Regions from separate parts of the Nocardia amikacinitolerans genome, predicted to be linked through region 2. Evidence: riboswitches for the same ligand, from Rfam matches in the RefSeq annotation. Region 2 holds a riboswitch; the other holds the start of a gene.
The links. A riboswitch is a leader RNA that binds a small molecule or an ion and turns the genes downstream of it on or off. The one in region 2 is predicted to bind S-adenosylmethionine.

Region 1: linked by a shared signal. The riboswitch ahead of CRP45_RS22030 (rhodanese-like domain-containing protein) and the one ahead of CRP45_RS23705 (bifunctional o-acetylhomoserine/o-acetylserine sulfhydrylase) in region 2 are both predicted to bind S-adenosylmethionine.

What each region holds. Positions count from the first base shown of each region.
Region 1 covers NZ_OBEG01000004.1:808,672-813,187, reverse strand. The annotation lists partial or broken gene CRP45_RS22040 (FAD-dependent oxidoreductase) at 1-414, opposite strand, end outside; gene CRP45_RS22035 (Rv0361 family membrane protein) at 780-1,229, shown strand; SAM riboswitch class IV at 1,265-1,380, shown strand; gene CRP45_RS22030 (rhodanese-like domain-containing protein) at 1,396-1,812, shown strand; gene CRP45_RS22025 (O-succinylhomoserine sulfhydrylase) at 1,809-3,023, shown strand; gene CRP45_RS34710 (hypothetical protein) at 3,081-3,605, opposite strand; gene CRP45_RS22015 (hypothetical protein) at 3,994-4,516, opposite strand, start outside.
Region 2 covers NZ_OBEG01000005.1:458,642-463,157, reverse strand. The annotation lists gene CRP45_RS23715 (MFS transporter) at 1-1,026, opposite strand, end outside; gene CRP45_RS23710 (TetR/AcrR family transcriptional regulator) at 1,164-1,973, shown strand; SAM riboswitch class IV at 2,026-2,136, shown strand; gene CRP45_RS23705 (bifunctional o-acetylhomoserine/o-acetylserine sulfhydrylase) at 2,223-3,551, shown strand; gene metX (homoserine O-acetyltransferase MetX) at 3,548-4,516, shown strand, end outside.

The DNA.
Region 1 (4,516 bases), on a different contig from region 2:
CGGGTGCCCGTCGTACCAGGACACGAAGTCCGCCGCGCCGTAGGAACCGTCCAGGTCGATGCCAGGGATCGGCAGCGCGCGGTCGGCGTTGGCGCCGGTGGAGAAGATCACCGCGTCGTAGAAGCGACGCAGGTCGTCGAGGGTGATGTCGGTGCCGTAGTCGATGTTGCCGAGCAGGCGCACCTGCTCCTTGTCGAGCACCTTGTGCAGGGCGGTGATGATGCCCTTGATCCGCGGATGGTCCGGCGCGACGCCGTAGCGGATCAACCCGAACGGCGCGGGCATGCGCTCGTACAGGTCGATGCTCACCTCGGCATCGGACTTCATCAACGCGTCGGCGGCGTAGATCCCGGCCGGTCCTGCGCCCACGATCGCGATGCGGAGCGGGCGAGTCGCTGCACTCTGTTCGGTCATCTCTTACGCGCACCCTTATGGTCGAAACGTTCAATGGCGTCCGTCTTAGCTTAGGCTAAGTTGACGGACCGCTTGTTTGCACCCGGCGCCACGAACTCTGGTGATGCTGGCTCGTGGCTCTCACGGCCCCCAGATCGCTACGACGGTGAGCTGCCATATGGCTATGGCAGCAGGTCTCAATCTCGCGATTCTATCGGTGCTGCCGGTTGTCGCCCGCGCCGGTGCGGTGAACTGGGTGGATGCCCGCCGCCGCGGGCTCGGTGCCGGACGGGCCCGCTTCCCACGATAGCCGCGCGAAACGGGCAGGCGCTTCGCGTGCGGGGGCCGGGCGTCGGATACCCCCGCCGACCAGGGATGATCGATGCATGACCGAGCAGAAGTCCCCCGACGAAGGCGAACCGATCGAGGTCGATCAGACCGACAAGCGCTCCCTCGCGCCGTTCCTTGCCGCGGCCGCGCTGGCCGTCGTCGTGCTGGTGGCCATTGGGCTCGGCGGCGTGCTGTCGCCCGCTGAGAAAAATGTCACAGAGGCCGAGAAGATCGCCGGCGCCGTCGGCAACTTCGTCGAGGGCGCCAACAACACCGACATGGTGCCGCCACCGGGCACCGGCTGCCCCGATTTCGACCCCGCCAAGTCGCCGTTGGCCGGGCAGGAAGGCACCGGTAAGGCAATCGAACTCATAGCCGTCACCGATCAGACCCTCAACGGCGACCGGGCCAAGGCCACGGTGACCACCAAGGTCGACGGCAAGGAGTACACCGCGACCTGGAACCTCACCCGGACGGACGACAAATGGCTCGTCTGCAATGTTTGACACGGTGACCTCGGTGCAGGCAATCTCAGTCCCTAGGTCATGAGAACCAGCGCCAAGCCCCGGCTCAGCTGGTCGGCAACCCTCCTCCGCGGTGGGGTGCTCCGGGTGACGACCTGGCCGCGCACCGAACCAGGTGCGGCAAGTGCGGATTCACAGGAGGTTCGAGATGACTTACGCCGGTGACATCACCCCGCAGCAGGCGTGGGAGGTGTTGCGCGACAATCCCGCCGCCGTCTTGGTGGACGTGCGCACCGAGGCGGAATGGCGCTTCGTCGGAGTGCCCGACACCAGTTCGATCGAGCGACCCACCGTGCTGATCGAGTGGGTCGACGGCAACGGCGCGCCCAACCCGCAGTTCACCGAGCAGCTGAGCAAGGCGCTGGAGGGTCGCGACCCCGAGGCGCCCGTCGTCTTCCTGTGTCGCTCCGGCCAGCGTTCCGCGCACGCGGCGACCGTCGCCACCCGGCTCGGCATCGAGCCCTCCTACAACGTGATCGAGGGCTTCGAGGGCTCGCTCGACGCGTCCGGCCATCGCGGCGCCACCGGCTGGCGTGCCACCGGCCTGCCGTGGAGGCAGTCGTGATCACCGGCGGCGCGTTCGACAAGCCGCTGCCCGAGGGCGTCGGCCCTGCCACCCTCGGGGTGCGCGGCGGCCTGCGTCGCTCCGGTTTCGAGGAGACCGCCGAGGCCCTGTATCTCACCTCCGGCTTCGTCTACGAGAGCGCGGAGGCGGCCGAGGCGGCGTTCACCGGCGAGGTGGAGCACTTCGTCTACTCCCGCTACGGCAACCCGACGGTCGCCATGTTCGAGGAGCGGATCCGGCTGCTCGACGGCGCCGAGGCGGCGTTCGCGACCGCCAGTGGCATGTCGGCGGTGTTCACGGCGCTCGGCGCGCTGCTCGGCGCGGGCGATCGGTTGGTCGCCGCGCGCAGCCTGTTCGGCTCCTGCTTCGTGGTGTGCAACGAGATCCTGCCGCGCTGGGGCGTGGAGACGGTGTTCGTCGACGGTGAAGACCTCGACCAGTGGGAGCAGGCGCTCTCGGTGCCGACCACGGCGGTGTTCTTCGAGACCCCGGCCAACCCGATGCAGACGCTCGTCGACGTGCGCCGGGTGACCGAGCTCGCGCATGCCGCGGGCGCGAAAGTCGTGCTGGACAACGTCTTCGCGACGCCGCTGTTGCAGAAGGGCTTCGAGCTCGGCGCCGACGTCATCGTCTACTCGGGCACCAAGCACATCGACGGCCAGGGCCGCGTCCTCGGCGGCGCGATCCTCGGTTCCCAGGAGTACATCGACGGTCCGGTGAAGACGCTCATGCGCCACACCGGTCCCGCGCTGAGCCCGTTCAACGCGTGGACCCTGCTCAAGGGTCTGGAGACGATGCCGCTGCGGGTGCGCCACAGCACCGAATCGGCGCTGCGGATCGCGCGTTTCCTGGAGACCAACAAGTCGGTCAGCTGGGTGAAATACCCGTTCCTGGAATCGCATCCGCAGTACGACCTGGCCCGCAGCCAGATGTCCGGCGGCGGCACGGTGGTCACCTTCGAGTTGAACGCCCCGGCCGACGAAGCCAAGAAGCGAGCCTTCGAGGTGCTGAACAGGCTGCGGATCGTCGACATCTCCAACAACCTCGGCGACTCCAAAACCCTGATCACCCACCCGGCCACGACGACCCACCGCGCCATGGGCCCGGAGGGTCGCGCCACCATCGGCCTGTCCGACGGGGTCGTGCGCATCTCCGTCGGCCTCGAGGACGTGGAAGATCTGCTCGCCGATCTTGATCACGCCTTGAGCTAGACCCGGCCTCGCTAGTCCGCACAGCGACGACAACGCTGTGCGGAGTGGCGAAAAGGACTACGGCACGAACACTTCCGCATTAGCCGGGATGGAGGGGCCGTCGGTGCGGACGGTGAGCTGAACCCGTCCGGGACCGGTGTCCGCGACGATGGTGGTAGGGCCGAGACGCTGCCACCCCGGGACGAACCGGCTGACGCTGCCCCGCTGTCCGGTGTCCACGTTGTGCCAGTCGACCACCGCGGTGGCGTCGCAAGCGAGCAACTGCGGACCCCATGTCCCGATCGGCGAGAATCCCGGGATTACGCGCACGACGACCGCGTGTGCCGCACCTGGAGCCTCGGAGTATTGGTAGAGCGGGCCATCGAAGGCGGTGCCGCCGACGGAGAACATACCGACGCACGCACCGTTGCCGAGCGCGAAGACCGGGGCGAGATTGAAACTGTTCTGCGCGCACGAGCGAGGCTCGACATTCGACCACCCGAGCTGACAGGGACCGGGGTCGGCTTGGGCGGGCGCTGCGGCGACGGCCAAACCCGCGCCGAAGAGGGCGGTGGCCGCCAGATAGCTGATCGTGCGCTTCATGCGCGTACTCCGTTCATTCGATGGACGGTGGTCTACGAGCTGTGTTGCGATACCGGCGCTTTCGATCATGCCGGGGTTCGTCGGCGACCGACTGGAGCCGCCACTGCATCAGTCGGTCGAGCGACCAATTCCGTTACCTGCCACCTCGCCTTCGAGCCGACACACACCTTGCCGACACACACCTTCGGCCCACCCGCACTGATCCCGCCGTCCCTGTCCCCGCCTAAGGAAACCGTTCGATCATGGCCCCTTGGCACACCCGCCCGGCCCTGATCCACTAGCCCCTGTGGACAAGTCCCCGCCTGGGGAAAACCTTGCTGCCACACACTTTTTATACGCCTCACACAGGCGGTGGCTATGTGAGACGTGCACAGGCTATGTGGCGGCATCAGATTCGCTCCGCCGGTGTCCAGGTGCCGAGGCGGTGGGCGGGGGTAATTGTTGCGGCGCGCGTGAGGCGGGCCAGCCATGGCGCGGGGTTGTCGAGGTCGTTCCAGGTCCAGCGGACGACGATCCAGCCGAGGGCGCGCAACTCGTCCTCGCGGGCCTTTTCGGCGATGACTACTTCCTCAGGCGTGCGCGAGCCACGCAGGGCCGCAGCGTATTTCACGAGGCCGTCGAATTCGCCGATGACGCCGAGTTCGGGAAAGAGGAAGTCGACGCGGCCGATGAATCGCCCGGTCGGGGATTCGAGGACGGCTTGCGGTTCCGGGCTCGGCAGGCGCGCGACATGCATGGCGACGCGGCTCCGCGACTCGCCCGCGCTTTCGGAGCGCCCGTCCAAGAAGTCGACGACCCGACGCGCGGCGGGTGCTCCCGGACGGCCGGTTGCTCGCGCGAGTTGGTCGGACAAGTCGGCGCGCGTGGTCTTTTCGAGTCGTAATGCGCTGTCGCCGATGACTACCGCTTGC
Region 2 (4,516 bases):
CGGACGCGGTCCGAGCTTGGGCAGCAGTGCGCTGGTGACGCCCGCCGACACCGCGATGCCCACCGGGAACGGCAGGAACGCGACGCCCGCCTTCAGCGGCGAGTAGCCGAGCGTGACCTGGAAGTAGAAGGAGAGGAACAGGAACATCGCGAACATCGCGATGGGGATCAGCAGCGCGGCGAGCAGCGCGCCACCTCGGTTGCTCTCCCCCGGAATGCGCAGGGGCAACAGCGGATTCGACGAACGACGCTCGATGACGACGAACGCGACGAGCAGCGCGAGCCCGGCGACGAGCAGCGCGAGGGTTCCGCCCGAGGTCCAGCCGTGATCGGCGGCGCGGCTGAAGCCGTACACGATGGCGATCAGACCCGCCGTCACGGTGACGGCACCGGGCACGTCGTAGCCGCCGGTCCGCGGCGCGGGCACGTCCTTGATGACGAACGCGAGCGCGCCGACGAACGCGAGAATCGCGATGGGGGTGTTGACCAGCAGGGTCCACCGCCATGACGCGTACTCGGTGAGCGCGCCGCCCGCGATCAGGCCGATCGCGGCGCCGCCCGCGGAGATGCCCGCGAACACCGCGAAGGCGCGGGCCCGCTCCTTCGCCTCGGTGAACGTCACCGAGACCAGCGCGAGCGCGGCGGGTGCGAGCAGCGCGGCGAACGCGCCCTGCAGGCCGCGGCCCGCGAAGAGCTGGGCGCCGTTCTGCGCTAGACCCGCGAGCGCCGAGGCGGCCGCGAAGCCGATCAGGCCGACCAGGAAGATCCGGCGGCGGCCGAGGTAGTCGGCGAGGCGGCCGCCGAGCAGCAGCAGGCCGCCGAAGATCAGCGTGTACGCCGTGAGGGCCCACTGCTTGTCGCCCTCGCTGATGCCGAGGTCACGCTGCGCGAACGGCAGCGCGATCGTCACGATGGTCGCGTCGAGGACCACCATCAGCTGGGCAAGGCCGATCACGCCGAGCGCCAGCCAGCGGGCCGAGTCGCGCCGGTCGTCCGGCGCGTGCACCGCTGTCGATATCTCGCTCACTTTGTCTCCTCGTCGTCGGAAGTGCGCGTTAGGGCAATCCTGTCACTGTCCGACATTTGGCGTCAATAGAAAAATGTCGCAGTCAGACATTTGCCATGTTGCGACAGTTGAGCGAGTGTCTGAGTTACAGTGGGGAGATGCTCGACTCATCGACGCCGGCGGGCACGAACGCGGCCGAGAACGCCGCCGCGACCGGGAACAGCACCGGCCGCGCGGCCTCGGGGAGCGTCGCGTCCGCCAACCAGGAAAACCCGGTGTCCTCGACGCGAGAAGGCGCCGTGACCTCGAGGCGAGAAGACGCGGCACCTCTGGGCCTACGCGAGCGCAAGAAGCAGCAGACGAGGCAGCGCATCATGAACATCGCGCTCGAGCTGTGCGACAAGCAGGGCTTCGACGCGACGACGGTCGAGCAGATCGCGAACGCGGCCGACGTCTCGCCGCGCACCGTCAACCGGTATTTCGAGACGAAAGAGGACATCGTCCTCGCGCCCATCCTCGACTTCGGCCAAATGGTTGCCGAGAAGTTGCGAGAAGAGCCGCTCGGCGGCAACGAACTGCGCGCGCTGTGCAACGCCTATCTCCGGGTGATCGATGACGCGGCGAGCGAGAACTCGGCCGTATCGTTCTGCAGGTTCCAGCAGATGCAGCGAGTCGCGCGTGACAGCCCTTCGGTCAACAGCCGCGCGCTGGAGTTCGCCGACAGCAAGTCCGATGCCATCACCGCGGTGCTCGCCGAACGTCTCGGCACCACGCAAGGGGCGCTGAGCGTGCGATTGCTCGTCTCCACCTGGCAGATGCTGTGTCATCTCGCGATGGACGTGCACGGCGAGCTGATCATGGACGGCGATCCGGAGACCGCGGTGCACGCGGCGCGGGCGACGCTGCTCGACGCGTACGCGGAGTTCATGCGGGTCTGCGCGGAACCGGTGACCGAATCGGCGGAGTGAGATCGGCTACGAATTTCGGCCATTGGCCGCCCGCCAGCTACCATGTCCGTCAGGTCATGAGTGCCAGCGCCAAGCCCCGGCTCGCTGGACGGCAACCCTCCAGCAGCGGTGGGGTGCTCCGGGTGATGACCGGGCCCTCGAAGGTCGAGGGCAAGCGCGCTGTCAGGAGGTTCCCGGAAATGTGTTGTCCTGGATAGACCGCATCACCGATCTCGTTAGTTCCGGCGAACAACTCTTGTGGAGCATGACATGACCGACCCCGTAGCGGCCGAGTTCGATCCTGCCCGTTGGTCCTTCGAGACCAAGCAGGTGCATGCGGGCCAAGCCCCCGATCCGAGCACCGGCGCCCGCGCCCTGCCGATCTACCAGACCACCTCCTACGCCTTCCGCGACACCGACCACGCGGCGGCGCTGTTCGGTCTCGCCGAGCCGGGCAACATCTACACCCGCATCATGAACCCGACCCAGGATGTGGTCGAGCAGCGCATCGCCGCCCTGGAAGGCGGTGTCGCCGCGCTGCTGCTGGCCTCCGGGCAGGCCGCGGAGACTTTCGCGATTCTCAATCTCGCCGAGGCTGGCGACCACATCGTGTCCAGCCCGCACCTGTACGGCGGCACCTACAACCTCTTCCACTACTCGCTGCCCAAGCTCGGCATCGAGGTCTCGTTCGTCGAGGACCCGGACGATCTCGAGCAGTGGCGCGCGGCGATCCGGCCCAACACCAAGGCGTTCTTCGGCGAGACAATCGCCAATCCCAGCAGCGCCGTGTTCGACATCCCCGGCATCGCCGAGGTCGCGCACGCCGCGGGAATCCCGCTGATCGTGGACAACACCGTCGCGACCCCGTACCTGATCCAGCCGCTGGCGCACGGCGCCGACATCGTGGTGCACTCCGCCACCAAGTACCTGGGCGGGCACGGCGCGGCCGTCGCCGGTGCGATCGTCGACGGCGGAAAGTTCGACTGGACCGTCCGCGACGACAAGGGTGAGCCGCGCTTCCCCGGCTTCACCACCCCGGACCCGAGCTACAACGGCGTGGTCTTCGCCGACCTCGGCGCGCCCGCCTACGCGCTGAAGGCCCGCGTGCAGCTGCTGCGCGACCTGGGCGCGGCGGTCTCGCCGTTCAACGCGTTCCTGATCGCGCAGGGCATCGAGACGCTGAGCCTGCGCGTCGAGCGCCACGTCGCCAACGCGCAGGCGGTCGCGGAATTCCTGACGCAGCATCCGGCCGTCGAAGCGGTCCATTACGCGGGACTGCCCGGCTCGCCTTGGCACGAGCGGGCCAAGCGGCTCGCGCCGAGGGGGACCGGCGCGATCGTCTCGTTCGAGCTGCGCGGCGGCGTCGACGCGGGCAAGAAGTTCGTGGACGCGTTAGTCCTGCACAGCCACGTCGCTAACATCGGGGACGTGCGTTCTCTGGTGATCCATCCGGCCTCCACGACGCACTCCCAACTGACACCCGAGCAACAGCTCGCCTCCGGCGTCACCCCGGGACTGGTCCGCCTCGCCGTGGGCATCGAGGGAATCGACGACATTCTGGCCGATCTGCGCGCCGGATTCACGGCGGCGACGACGTGACCGTGAGCACCGAGCAGAGCATCGAGTCCGGCGTCGGCCTGCTGCCGCCGCCGGACGGTCGGCCCGGCGTCATCGCGATCGGGGACGTGCGGCTGGAAAGCGGCGCGGTGATTCCGGACGTGCACCTCGCCGTGCAGCGGTGGGGCGAGCTCTCCCCCGCCCTGGACAATGTGGTGCTCGTCGAGCACGCTCTGACCGGTGATTCGCACGTCGTCGGCACGCCCGACGACATCCACTCCCAGCCCGGCTGGTGGGAGGGCATGGTCGGCCCGGGCGCGCCGGTGGACACCGACGAATGGTGTGTGATCGCGACCAACGTGCTCGGCGGCTGTAAGGGCAGCACCGGGCCGTCGTCGCTCGCGCCGGACGGCAAGCCGTGGGGTTCGCGTTTCCCGGAGATCTCCATCCGCGATCAGGTGAGCGCCGAGGCCGCGCTGCTGGATCTGCTCGGCATCGAGCGGCTCGCCGCTGTGGTCGGCGGATCGATGGGCGGCATGCGGGTGCTGGAGTGGATGATCGGCGCGCCCGAACGGGTGGCCGCGGCGCTGGTGCTGGCCGTCGGCGCGCGCGCCACCGCCGACCAGATCGGCACCCAGACCACCCAGATCGCCGCCATCAAGGCCGACCCGGACTGGCAGGGCGGCGACTATCACGACACCGATCGCGCGCCGATGACCGGCATGGGTATCGCGCGCCGCATCGCACACCTCACCTACCGCACCGAGGGCGAACTCGACCACCGCTTCGAGAACCACGCGCAGGGTTCCGAGGATCCGTGGAACGGCGGCCGCTACGCGGTGCAGAGCTACCTGGATCACCAAGCCGAAAAGCTGTGCAAGCGTTTCGATCCCGCCACCTACGTGCTGCTGACCGAGGCGATGAACCGGCACGACGTCGGGCGCGGACGCGGCGGTATCCAGGCCGCGCTCGCCGCGACGCCGGTGCCCTGCGTGGTCGGCGGCGTG